One region of the Blautia sp. MSK17_66 genome, then DNA from elsewhere that is predicted to be linked to it. Evidence: riboswitches for the same ligand, from Rfam matches in the RefSeq annotation. Region 1 holds a riboswitch; each other region holds the start of a gene.

Region 1 (4,670 bases):
GATAACGGAGGGATGCACCAATTTCACCGTCGGGACCGCCGTATTGGCTGGCAATGAACTGAGCAATCTTTGCATTAGGGGTCTTGATATTAATCGGATACTGTAACCTTTTTTCATAATTCCACATAGATTATCTGCACTCTCCTTCCTGCTCCCATGGAAATGGCTGTTCCATCCATCGCCAGCTGTTTGCATCTGTTTCAAGGGCATCGTCTATGGTAAGGGGACCATAGTGCCGGGCATATTCCTTCATCAGTTTCTGGCGTTCGGAAGAGTATTCCCGATAAAAAGAAAGTGCTTCCTGACAACAGGGATGTGTATCAAGAAAGAGCAGAATATCATCAACGGCAAAACTGACTTCATAGATCCGTTGAAGGAGTTTTTCTTTTGAAGTACAGGAATTCTGACTCATCATCGTCTGACACCTCGCTTTCCGCAGAAGGGTTTGCATAACTCAGGGAAAACAGTTCCGACTCTTAAGGCATAATTCAGGTCATAAGTTGTTGAAAATTTCTGACAGGGAACATATGCCATTGCGATCGGCAGATGCTCGATGGGACTGTACATTTCAGAATTGCCGGAAACTGTGGTACAGGATGAAGATGGGGAAGAGGCCGGACTGCGCTGTGCACAACGGTAGAAACCAGTCTGATTTCCTGTCATTTCTCTTGCCATTCCACAAGTTGCATTATATGGGCGGCCGCAGGGCCGGGATATCTGATAATTTTCCATGAACGAGTCCTTTCAGGGGAGTTCTTTATATTTTATGTGTAAAAAAAAGAAAAGTGCATAGAGAACGTTCCTTGTTATTTTTGCTTTACTCTGGTAAAATAAAAACGAAAAATTTCTGCGAAGATAAACGGGGAGAATGTTAAATGGAATTTTGGGATATTTATGATGAAAATAAACAGCCGACAGGTCGTACAATGAAAAGAAATGACTGGTGTTTAAAGGATGGGGAATATCATCTGACAGTACTTGGCGTTGTTGCCAGACCAGATGATACATTTCTGATCACAAAAAGAGTCATGACAAAGGCGTGGGCTCCGGGTTGGTGGGAAGTTTCCGGCGGAGCAGCGCAGGCAGGAGAAAGCTCCTATGAGGCAGTACTTCGTGAAGTGAAAGAAGAAACTGGTCTGGATGCAAGAGATGCAGAGGGCGGATATCTTTTTACATACAAGAGGGAAAATCCGGGAGAAGGAGATAATTATTTTGTAGATGTATATCGTTTTGTCATGGATGTAGACGAAAAAGATCTGTCACTGCAGACGGAGGAGACAGACGGACATATGTTTGCGACCCTGGAGCAGATCCAGGCGTTTGCCGCAGAGGGTAAATTCCTCCATTACGACAGCATCCGCAAAGCATTTGAAAGGCAGGAGTGACACAAAATGAAATTTACAAGAGAAGAGATAGCAAAAGCCCTGAAACTGTATGTGATCACAGACAGAAGCTGGCTGAAAGAAGATGAAACCCTTCTTTCTGTATGTGAAAAAGTTATTCAGAACGGAGCAACCTTTCTTCAGCTCCGCGAAAAAGAACTGAATGCGGAAGAAACCAGAAAAGAAGCAATAGAACTTCAGAAACTCTGCCGCAGCTACAAAATTCCTTTTGTGGTAAATGACAGTGTGGAGATTGCAATGGAAATGGATGCAGACGGAGTGCATGTCGGACAGTCTGACATAAAAGACAGAGATATACGTGCAATTCTGGGGCCGGATAAGATCCTCGGAATGACAGCCAAAACGGTGGAGCAGGCAGTGGCTGCCGAAAAAGCAGGAGCAGATTATATCGGGACAGGAGCGGTTTTTGGAAGTACGACCAAAAAAGATGCAAAGAATCTTTCTATAGAAGAGCTTAAGAAAATTGCTGCCTCCGTAAATATCCCGGTTGTTGCAATCGGCGGTATCAACAGTGAAAATGTTTCCAGACTTGAGGGAAGCGGTGTCAACGGTGCGGCAGTGATATCCGGGATTTTTGCGGCAGAGGACCCGGCAGAAAAAACATCAGAAATGAGCAGACTGACGGATATATTTTGTAAAAAATAAGGCAAACATATTGTGTTTTGTAAAAAAATATGATATCGTATAGAAAATTGAATAAAGAAGATGACAGGTGCTGAAGAATTTATCAGAAGTTAAAAGGGAAACAGGTGTGAAACCTGTACGATCTCGTCACTGTAAGCAGGGAGTATGATTCTGTATGCGTAAGCATGATCACTGGGAGACCGGGAAGATAGAAGCATATGTTGATTGGCAAGTCAGGAAACCTGCCTGTTGTCTGGTACGGGAATATGAATTCCAGATCACGAGTAATTGGTTGTACCGTTTATATGCGACAGACCTGTTACCCTTTATAAGGGTTTTTTTAATGTACAGAAGTTTTTCATATTTTCGTATCGTATAAGTTTGCTGATGAATAATTTTATATAAAGCTACATCAGGACGACCGATTCCGATAAGGAACAGCCGCCGGGAACGTTTGTGCCAAAGGAGGACGAAACAATGAAAAACAAAACTGTAAAAGCACTTGCAACACTGTTAGCAGTAACAACCGTATCTATGATGGGAACAGCCGGAGTTATGGCATCTGATAATACTGCAGAGGATACTGCAACAGAGGCAGCAGCAGATACAGAAGAAGCTGAAGCTACAGAAGAAGCAGAAGCTACAGAAGAAGCAGCAGACGATACTGCTGAGGCATCAGATGATGACCAGGCAGCAGCAGATAATGTAGCAGCACTGATCGACAAGATCTATGTTCAGGAAAGAACTGACACAACAGATGAGGACTGCAAAGCTGCCAAAGAAGCATGGGATGCACTGACAGATGCACAGAAAGAACTGGTAGAAGGCGAAGAAGCAAGCCCGGAATATTTCGGACGTGACACAGGGGATGCTTCCAAAGATGATCCGCGCAATCAGGACGAGATCGGTGAGAATGAAATCCTTGTAGTAAGCTTTGGTACTTCTTTCAATGACAGCCGTGCAGAGGATATCAAGGGAATCGAAGACGCTCTGGCAAAAGCTTATCCGGACTGGGCTGTAAGAAGAGCATTTACAGCACAGATCATCATCAACCATGTACAGGCAAGAGATGACGAAGCAATTGACAACATGGATCAGGCACTCCAGCGTGCAGTTGACAACGGAGTTAAGAACCTGGTTGTACAGCCGACACATCTTATGCATGGAGCAGAATATGATGAGATGGTAGAAGCAATCGATCAGTATAAAGATAAATTTGAATCCGTTGCAATCGCAGAGCCAATGCTTGGTGAAGTCGGAGAAGATGCTACAGTGATCAACGATGACAAGAAAGCAGTTGCAGAGGCACTTGTTGATGCAGCAGTAAAAGAAGCAGGATTTGACAGCATAGATGCATCAGCAGAAGACGGAACAGCATTTGTATTCATGGGACATGGTACTTCTCATACTGCAAATGTAACTTATGATCAGATGCAGACTCAGATGGAAGACCTTGGATACAAGAACGTATTTATCGGAACCGTTGAGGGTAAGCCGGAAGATACAGCATGTGAGGCAGTTATCGATAAGGTTAAAGAGGCTGGTTATAAGAAAGTTGTTCTTCGTCCGCTGATGGTTGTTGCAGGTGATCATGCAAACAACGATATGGCTGGTGATGATGAGGATTCCTGGAAGAGCCAGTTTGAGGCATCCGGAGCATTTGACAGCATTGACTGCCAGATTGAAGGACTGGGAAGAATCCCGGCAGTAGAGGATCTCTATGTGGCTCATACAAAGGCAGCTATGGATGCTGATGCTACAGATGACGCAGAAGCTACAGACGATGCAGAAGCTACAGACGATGCGGCTGCTGATGATGCTTCCGCAGAGACAACAGATGATGCAGCAACAGAGGAAGCAGCAGAATAATAAAATATTCCGCGAGGTGTTTTGCCATGAATATGGCAAGATCCCAAGACGTAGAGGTGATGGCTGCCCGGAAAGTTTATGACTTTTCCGGGCAGTTTTTGGGATAAATAAGATTTTGCTTAAACGAAGTGAAAGAGAACAGGAGGAAATGATAATGAAACGTTCATTAGCTTTAATGGCATGTGTATTAAGCAGTGCCATGGTACTTACAGCAGTTAGTCCGGTTATGGCAGCCGATAAAGAAAAGACCGAGACAGCCGACACAAAAGAGGATGCCGGCACAGAAGAAACCAAGAAGGATTCTGATACAGAAAGCACTGCTCTGGAAGATGGAATCTACAGTGCAGAATTTGATACAGACAGCAATATGTTCCATGTAAATGAGGCAAATGACGGCAAGGGAACACTTACTGTGAAAGATGGCAAGATGACCATTCATGTAAGCCTTGTTTCAAAGAGCATTGTAAATCTGTTTGTGGGAACAGCAGAAGATGCAAAAAAAGATGGCGCAGAACTTCTTGAGCCTACGACTGATACCGTTACCTACAGTGATGGCATGAGTGAAGAAGTTTATGGATTTGATATTCCGGTTCCTGCAATCGATGAGGAATTTAATGTTGCTCTGATCGGAAAGAAAAATAAATGGTATGACCATAAAGTAAAAGTGACCAATCCACAGAAAGAAGCCGATGGAGAAGCAGCAGGGGCATCTGAGGACAAAAAAACAGTCGAGGATCTGAAGCTTGAAGACGGAGAGTATACAGTCGATGTTGC
Region 2 (4,670 bases), on a different contig from region 1:
GCAATCAGCTTCGGGATCCTGGATGACTTTGGAACATCTGTGGTATTAAACATCTCCACACTTCTCCTTTCTTATGGTGTTTCAAACGCCATATCTCATATGCAATCTGACGGCGCCAAAACGCCATGATTCATATAAAGCCATTATACCGTATCCCCACTTTTATGTCAACAAAATCCAACATTATTCTCTTGTTTTTTATGCGGTTTTTGTTGTGGTTTTTGTTGGTTTTGTGTTGGTTTTTAGTTGGAATCTAATTTTTCGGTTGACTTTTGACCGTTTGACTGCCATACTGAACTTATCAAGATTTTACAGCTGAATTTTAAGCCGGAGGTGGACTACAAAATGTATCTTTCTGATATACACACTCACTCGATTGCCAGTGGTCACGGTACGATCTGTACTGTTTCAGACATGGCAAAAGCAGCTTCCCGAAGGGGACTGAAATTACTTGGCATCACGGATCACGGACCGGCCACTCTTGCTGCCGGAACCGCTTCTTATTTCAGGAGTCTTTCTTATTCTCCCAAAAAGCGTTTCGGGATTGAATTATTGTTTGGGATTGAACTGAATATTCTTGATGTGGACGGACATGTGGATCTGAACGATGAACTTCTCGAAAAGCTAGACTATGCGATTGCAAGTATGCATGCACAGAATTATAAGAGTGGATCTGTGAAGGAAAATACAAGTGCATATCTGAATGCAATGAAGCATCCCTGTGTCAAGGTTCTTGGACATTGTGATAATCCGCAGTTTCCTGTCGACTATGAGACGCTTGCAGTTGCAGCGAAAGAATTTGGGGTGATTTTTGAAATTAACGAGGCTTCTCTTGCTCCTTATGGATACCGGGGCGATACCCGGGCAAATAACAGAGAGATTCTGAAGTATTGTACGAAGTACGAAATTCCGATCGTGCTGTCGAGTGACAGTCATGGTACGGGACATATCGGAGATTTTACTTATGCGGCAGAGTTTGTGCATGAGGAGATGTTTCCTGAAGAACTGATCTTAAACAATAATATTCCTCGGTTGAAGATGATACTGAGTGAGAGGTAGGAAGTATATAATATATAATAATAGAAATAAAATATAGTTATAGTATTAAGATTTATATCACGAAAAAGAGAACAGTCTCCTGACTTTTTGACACGCGGCATTTCCGGATTCTTCCCGCGCATCTATCGATGACTGCTTTTGCAAACTCGCACCTGAAGGTGCTCAGACAGTGCAACGCAGTCATCATTAGCGCAGTCAGAATCTGCGGAAATTTGCTAAGTCAAATTTGTCAGGAGGCTGTTTCTTTTTCTGTATAGATGTCATTTAAAAGTATACTATACGCCTTTTCTTCTGCTGTATATATGTATCCTGCCCTCGTCTGGCATGGTATCATCTTTGTGGTGCCACCACGCCCCGGGGGAATCGCCGCGGCCTGCGGCCGTGATCCAATAAGGTGCTCCCGATTACGGAAAACAATGAAGTAACCAGTAAACAGGGCACACATCCCGTTGCGTCATTTAATCTCATTGTTTATCTTATTCATGAGTTCCACCAGCTCGCTGTATTTCCCGGTTACATATCCATAATTCTTTGCTTTATGTGGCAGCTGACAGTTCGTGCAGTCCTTGATTCCTTTTTCGGTGATCCTGAAATTTCCGCCGCATTTATCGCCGAGAGCATATAACGGGCAATAACAGAACAGGCAATTAAAATTCTCCGGATCCGCACCCTTATGGCACGGAAAATACTCACATTCTTTGTTGCTGAAAAAAGCGTAATGCTTTCCTTCCCAGTATGGTTTTTCCATCATCAATATCTCCTTTGGCTATATCAGATGGGAGAATCGACTCCCACCACTGATACTGATTTGTTGCTCGCTACCTAGAGATGTGGGAGTCATCTCACATCTGATATAATATAAAGTAAAAAAAAGCAGCTATGATATAAATCATGCTGTCAGTTCAGATTCTTATTTAAGAGGATTGCGATGCTACTCCGGGGTAGACAATGAATCCGTTCAAATATGCGGAGGGAACGAATGCATCCGGAGTAGTATCGCCTGCCATTTAATCATACCCTTAAAGGGCTACATGCTCTGCGGTGGCCAACGCAACAAAAGCATGCTGGTATAATTCATACGAACAGGCGAATTCCATAAAAAAATGCCTGCTTCCAATTAAGCAGACAACGCTTCGAGACTGCGGATATCTCTCAGTTGGTTGTTACACTTTACACGGAAGTTTAACCTCGCCATACAAAGCAGGTTTCCTGACTTCAGGATCATCGCTTCCTCTCCCCTTCTCATACAACGGTCGTACAATGGGATAAATGAAAGGTCGCTCCTCTGTTACAGTGACCGGATCGCTCAGGATTCTCACCTGATTCCCTCTTCTGACTGCTACGCGGAAACAGCCAGCACTTCATATGTTCAATATGGAATTATACTGACATTATAATAACATAAGTATTGTTTATTGTCAACTGTGCCTGATACTTTTTTCACAATTTTATGAACCGGATGTTACTTCACCGGTAATATTCCGCGAGGCATTTTGCCATGACATAATTTATTTTTTCGTCTGTTCTTGCATTTTTTCAGTCTCCGGCCTATACTTATTTATATTTTTTACTCAGGCAGGAACAAAGCGGACAAGTCCGTTTCAAACTCCCTGAATCCCTCAATCTTTGAGGGACTTGTTACGCTTAAAGTTAAAAAATACAAAAGTATTTCCAGGAGGAGTTTTATTATGATACAGGATATCGCACCACATGTTTACCACAATGAATACAAGCCGATTCCACCAACGGCAGACAGCTTTATTCTTTCCTTTGAAGATAAGAAAATACTGTTTCATCAGGCCGGTCCGGAGACGGAAATTTCCTTTCTGCGTTTTCGGGAACTGGAAGGAAAGCTTCCTTCTCTTTATGAGAGTTATATTTACCTGTTTTCTATAGATGACGATCATTTTTATCTGATTCCAAATCTGGATATCAGCCTGGCTGACAATTATGAACTGCACAGCATACGGGAGCTCCGCACCGCCACACCGCGTCATCTTGCCTTTGCCGGCATCACCGGACACCAGATTTTCCAGTGGTACCAGAGCCGTCGATTCTGCGGCTGCTGCGGAACACCGATGAAGCACGACACAAAGGAGCGAATGATGCTCTGCCCTTCCTGTGGCCGTCATGAATATCCGGTTCTGATGCCCGCAGTTATCGTGGGAGTCACCAACGGAGATAAACTTCTCCTCTCTAAATATGAGGGAAGAAATTTCAAGCTTCATGCTCTGATCGCCGGATTCGCAGAGATCGGCGAAACCATTGAAGAAACCGTCCATCGGGAAGTCATGGAAGAAGTCGGTCTGAAGGTCAGAAACCTGCGCTACTACAAGAGTCAGCCATGGTCTTTCTCCGGTACACTGCTCTTCGGATTTTTCTGTGATGTAGACGGCGATGATACACTCACCGTTGACCACGAAGAACTTTCTATGGCCCAATGGTTTGACCGTGATAAGATCACCGGACAGGGAAATGACATCAGTCTTACCAATGAGATGATGATGCTGTTTGCCGCCGGAAAAGAGCCAAGATAATATGCAGCAAAGCTCTCTGTCATGCAGATTTGTGTGAGGCAGAGAGTTTTGTTATTTATACTGTATTTTTCCTGTGTCAATTCTTTATTTTTTGGTATATGGAACATATCTTTTTATGATTATCCATGCTATAGTAACATCATCAAAGCTGTTCAGTTATTGCTTACTCCAAACACAGTAGGTAATTCCTCTAAATTGTTTTTTATATCTCGTTTACCAGCTGAACAGCTTTTTATCATTACCACAGGGGGTTTTAGTTTATGAAAGTTGTTGTTGCAGTTGATTCCTTTAAGGGAAGCATGACTTCCATGGAAGCCGGCATGGCTGTCAAAGCAGGTGTCCTTGCCGCGCATAAAGATGCTGAAGTAATCGTTAAACCACTGGCAGACGGCGGTGAAGGAACCACCGATGCCCTGATCGAAGGCCTGAACGGAGAACGCATTGATGTCACCGTTACCGGTCCGTATCATGAACCAGTCAATGCTTATTATGGTTATCTCAAGGATACCAATACTGCTGTCATGGAAATGGCTTCGGCTTCAGGGATCACGATTTCCGATCAGAAAGATCCTATGACTGCCACTACTTTTGGTGTAGGAGAAATGATTCTTGACGCTATCGGCAGAGGAATCCGCAATTTCATTATCGGAATCGGCGGAAGTGCTACCAATGACGGTGGAATCGGAATGCTCCGTGCCCTTGGTTTCACCTTCCTTGATAAAGACGGAAATGAAACCGGCGAAGGCGGACAGGCACTTGCTAAAGTCGCTTCTGTGAAACTTTCTGACAAAACAGAGCTTCTTTCCCAGTGCAATTTCAAAATTGCCTGTGATGTCACCAATCCGCTCTGTGGTTTCCAGGGCGCAACTTATATTTACGGTCCACAAAAAGGTGTTACCTCCGAAATGCTTCCGGTTCTGGATGCAGGAATGGAAAACTATGCAAAAATTACTGCTGATGTGATCGGCAGAGACAATATGAATGCCTCCGGTGCAGGTGCAGCAGGTGGACTTGGTTTTGCATTCTTAAGCTACTTAAACGGAGAACTGACTCCTGGAATCCAGCTGATCCTGA
Region 3 (4,670 bases), on a different contig from region 1:
TCACAATAGCTATGGTCATTTATTTTATCATGACATTTACCTGCTCCAGAATTCTGCGTGTGATCGAGCGTAAGATGGACGGACCGGATAACTATGATCTGGCTACTGCAGATACCCTGACACATACAAGTGGTATGTATTCTTACAAGGAAAGGAAGGACAGCAGAGAATGAATGAGACAATTCTGAAAGTACAGCATCTGGGAAAATCCTTCGGAACGCATGAGATTTTGAAAGATATTGATTTCTCTGTGAAACCGAAAGATGTTACCTGCATTATCGGTCCTTCCGGCTCCGGTAAATCCACACTTCTGCGTTGTATGAACCTTCTGGAGACACCATCATCCGGTGAAATCTGTTATCATGGAACAAACATCATGGACAGACATGTGAATGTTCCGGAGTATCGTTCGAAGGTTGGTATGGTGTTTCAGAACTTTAATCTTTTTAGCAACATGACGGTTCTTAAGAACTGTACAGTCGGACAGGAAAAAGTTCTCAAAAAAAGCAAAGAAGAAGCACAAAAAAATGCAATGATGTATCTCGAAAAGGTTGGCATGGCACCGTATATCAATGCGAAGCCGAAGCAGCTTTCCGGAGGACAGAAGCAGAGGGTTGCGATTGCAAGAGCACTTGCGATGGAACCGGAAATCCTGCTTTTTGATGAGCCGACCTCTGCACTGGATCCGCAGATGGTAGGGGAAGTTCTGGAGGTTATGAGAACGCTTGCTAAGGACGGACTTACAATGATTATTGTCACACATGAAATGGCTTTTGCAAAAGATGTGGCAAAGCATGTAATCTTCATGGGTGATGGTGTTATTGTTGAGGAAGGGACTTCACAGCAGATTTTTGAAAATCCGCAGAAAGAAATGACGAAGGAATTTTTGAGTCGATTCCGAAATGCCTGAGCCGGGAACTGCCCGGCGGCCCGTCTGTTTGACAAACATAAAACCCTGAGGGGGACTATCTCAAAGTTGCGAAGGCCGAAAGTCCCCCTCAGACTCCCCCATTTTGGCCACGCAAAAACAGGAAAGTTTTCTATTTTTGTATATAAAAAAATACAATTTATAAAGAAACATTTCTGGACATGGAAAAAAATGTAAGATATTATAAAGTTGTAAATACATAACATTTGTTGGTTTTGAACCAGCCTTTGTAAGTTCTGTCTGAATATCCGTTTAGCTTGAAATGTGGATTCCGGACAGATTAAAAGGGAAACCGGTGTAAATCCGGTACGATCCCGTCACTGTGATAGGGAGCTGCAAAACATAATTGACCACTGGGAAGGCGCAAGTCAGTCCGGGAAGGGGTTTTGGAGCGAGGAACTTAAGTCAGGAGACCTGCTTGCAAATGATTAGATATGATTCTTACGGTAGATAGGAAGCATTGTTTTTTCGTGTGCAAACATCCGTAGTCTATGCGGATGTTTTTTTCTGCGCTTTTACTCAAAAGCGTATTTTCCCCTGCCCTTTTTGAATCGCATCTGGTAAAAAACCGTAACTGTTCACAGGTAATATCCCGCGAGGTGTTTTGCCATGAATATGGCAAAATCCCGAGACATACGGGGCAAAATGCCATCACCGAAGGTGATTTGGAATGCATTTTGACCAAGTTACTGCGAACGGAGTGAACAGTAACAAAAAACCTCTACTAATGTAGGAAGGAGAAACAATGTCAAAAAAACAAATCGGAAAAAGGCTCCTGCAGATTCTGATCGTTCTTATCGGTGTAAGTTTTTTTACATTCGGGCTTACTTATCTTTCACCGGGAGATCCCGCAGAGATCATGCTGACTGAGTGTGGTAATCTGCCGACACCGGAACTCCTCGAACAGACGAGACATGAACTGGGCCTTGACCAGCCGTTTCTGGTACAGTACGGATCCTGGGTAAAAGGAGTACTTACCGGAGACATGGGAACTTCGTATGCGTTTAAAGTTCCTGTAACTGAAAAACTGATGAAGTGTTTCTGGCCAACGCTTCAGATGTCACTGTTCGCGCTTCTGCTGATGATCTTATTTTCCATACCCTGTGGGATTCTTTCAGCAGTGTATCAGAATAAGTGGCCGGATTATCTGATCCGTGGGATTACTTTTTTTGGAGTATCTGTCCCAAGCTTCTGGATCGGTCTGATTCTTCTGAGTATCTTTGGAGTCCAGCTCCGCTGGATCAATGTAGCGGGAGGTACAACGGACTTTAAGGCAATGATCCTGCCGGCTGTGACACTGGCACTTTCCATGTCAGCCAAGTATACCAGGCAGGTGAGAAATGCAGTTCTGGAGGAACTTCGTCAGGACTATGTCATCGGAGCCAGAATGCGAGGTATCAAAGAGAGCGTGATCCTCTGGAGACATGTACTTCCAAACGCAATGCTTCCGATCGTTACCCTTCTTGGACTTTCGCTGGGATCGCTGCTTGGAGGAACGGCTGTTGTTGAGATCATCTACAACTGGCCGGGAATGGGAAGTATGGCGATCAAGGCGATTGCCTGTCGAGATTATCCGATGGTGCAGGCATATGTACTTATGATCGCAGTTATGTATATGGTCATCAACATCATTGTTGATTTATCCTATACTTATCTGGATCCAAGAATAAAGGAGGTCAAATAAAGTGAAGAAGCAGAATTTTTTCCTGGCTCATAAACAGTTTACCTTATTCTTTATTCTTGCACTTGTCATTGTCGGCGTGGCTGTTTTTGCACCATGGGTTGCACCGAAGGATCCGTTGGAAGCCGTGATGCTGGACTCTTTGAAAGCACCCTGTGCAGAATACCCGCTCGGTGCTGACAAACTGGGGCGGGATCTGCTTTCCCGTGTGATCTATGGCACCAGAACTTCTCTGGTTTCCACTCTGATCCTTGTAGCGACGATCTTTGTTGTGGGAACCTTACTTGGGATCATCGCAGGATATTTTGGCGGCTGGATCGATCAGGTGATCATGAGAATCGCAGATATGATGATCTCCTTTCCGGGAATGATCCTGGCGATCGCGATTGCAGGTATGCTCGGACCAAGTCTTCGAAACGGAGTTATCGCCATCACTGCGGTAAGCTGGACAAAATATGCCCGTCTGGCAAGAAGTATGGTTTTGAAAGTAAAACGAAACCTGTATGTGGAAGCTGCAGTTGTAAACGGTACCGGTACATTAAAAATTCTCTGGAAGCACATACTCCCGAATATGCTGACAACCATGACAGTAACGGCAGCAGCAGATATGGGAACCATGATGCTGGAGTTGGCATCTCTCTCTTTCCTGGGCTTTGGTGCGGTCGCACCGACACCGGAATGGGGACTGATGCTGAATGAAGGAAGAACCTATATGGCAAAGGCACCATGGCTGATGATCGCACCTGGTATTGCCATCGTAATCGTCGTAATCGTATTTAATATGCTTGGTGACAGTATCCGTGATATTCTGGACCCGAGACAAGACTAATATACGATACCAGGGTGAAAAGAGATGAATCCACATGAGCTTGCTCATAAGTGGATGAAGAATCTTGGAACCCGCCCCGATATGAGCATAAAAGTGGGATGATAATCCCGCGATATGCGAAAAGAGGGTAGAATTGCGAGAGTTACTCGGTAACGGAGCAATTCGTAGGTATCATAAACTACCGAAAAATATTAAAGGAGAAAATATATGAAAAACAGAATCGCAAAAAAACTTGCCGCAGCAGCACTAGCAGCACTTATGACAATCTCACTCACATCAACAGCACCGGTATGGGCAGCAGATGCAAAGACAATGACGATCGGTGTAACAAGCTTTGCAGATACACTGGAGCCTACAGAGCAGTATTTCAGCTGGGTCATTTCACGTTATGGTGTCGGACAGGGACTTACCAGATTTGATGAAGAAGGAAACATGGTACCATGTCTTGCAACAGAGTGGACAAACAGTGAAGACGGAAAGACCTGGACTTTTACCATCCGTGACGGTGTAAAATTCTCAAATGGCAATGATCTTACACCGGAGCTGGTAAAAGCTTCTCTGGAACGTACGATTGAGATGTCAAACCGTGTACCGGAGTTCTTTGACATTGCAGGTATTGATGTTGATGGTCAGAATGTCATCTTCAATCTGAACAGAGCAAACGCGAATATGGCAGGCTGTCTGGCTGATCCGCTGTTTCTGATCATGGATACAAGCATTGATAATTCCAACATTGCGACAGAAGGTCCGGTATGTACAGGTCCGTACGCATTCCAGTCCTTTGATCCGGACGGAGATACCGTCGTTGTCCGCAATGAATACTACTGGGACGGAGAGGTTCCGAATGACAGCGTGACGCTGCGTATCATCGGTGACCAGACCACTCGTTCCATGGCTCTGCAGTCCGGTGAGATTGATGTGGCTTATAACTTAAAGACAGAAAACGTATTTGAGTTTGAAGGAAATGATAACTACACTATCCAGTCCCTGGAATCCCTTCGTTCCACCTATGCATTTATGAATGAAAACGGTGCACTTGGAGATCTGGCGCTTCGTCAGGCACTTCTCCGCGGACTTGACAAAGAAACCTATACAAGTGTTCTGCTTGAAGGCGGCGCAACACCTGGAAAAGCACCGGTACCTCCGACACTGGATTATGAATATGATGATCTGAACGATGAGAACTCCTATGATCCAGATGGAGCAAAGAAGATTCTTGAAGATGCAGGATA

Evidence for each region. A riboswitch is a leader RNA that binds a small molecule or an ion and turns the genes downstream of it on or off. The one in region 1 is predicted to bind cobalamin.
Region 2: it holds a riboswitch for cobalamin, as region 1 does, so the genes downstream of both, LIR34_RS07820 (cysteine-rich small domain-containing protein) here and LIR34_RS03910 (sirohydrochlorin cobaltochelatase) in region 1, are expected to answer to the same signal.
Region 3: it holds a riboswitch for cobalamin, as region 1 does, so the genes downstream of both, nikB (nickel ABC transporter permease) here and LIR34_RS03910 (sirohydrochlorin cobaltochelatase) in region 1, are expected to answer to the same signal.

Annotation. Positions count from the first base shown of each region.
Region 1 is NZ_JAJBNQ010000005.1:23,653-28,322, forward strand. It holds gene LIR34_RS03885 (manganese catalase family protein) at 1-127, opposite strand, end outside; gene LIR34_RS03890 (spore coat protein CotJB) at 131-415, opposite strand; gene LIR34_RS03895 (spore coat associated protein CotJA) at 412-732, opposite strand; gene LIR34_RS03900 (NUDIX hydrolase) at 876-1,385, shown strand; gene thiE (thiamine phosphate synthase) at 1,392-2,048, shown strand; cobalamin riboswitch at 2,097-2,291, shown strand; gene LIR34_RS03910 (sirohydrochlorin cobaltochelatase) at 2,505-3,896, shown strand; gene LIR34_RS03915 (hypothetical protein) at 4,051-4,670, shown strand, end outside.
Region 2 is NZ_JAJBNQ010000012.1:12,975-17,644, reverse strand. It holds gene LIR34_RS07830 (glycyl radical protein) at 1-53, opposite strand, end outside; gene LIR34_RS07825 (phosphatase) at 346-1,059, shown strand; gene LIR34_RS07820 (cysteine-rich small domain-containing protein) at 1,514-1,807, opposite strand; cobalamin riboswitch at 2,242-2,438, opposite strand; gene nudC (NAD(+) diphosphatase) at 2,748-3,596, shown strand; gene LIR34_RS07810 (glycerate kinase family protein) at 3,857-4,670, shown strand, end outside.
Region 3 is NZ_JAJBNQ010000009.1:101,532-106,201, forward strand. It holds gene LIR34_RS06530 (amino acid ABC transporter permease) at 1-173, shown strand, start outside; gene LIR34_RS06535 (amino acid ABC transporter ATP-binding protein) at 170-910, shown strand; cobalamin riboswitch at 1,155-1,353, shown strand; gene nikB (nickel ABC transporter permease) at 1,674-2,612, shown strand; gene nikC (nickel transporter permease) at 2,614-3,438, shown strand; gene LIR34_RS06550 (ABC transporter substrate-binding protein) at 3,646-4,670, shown strand, end outside.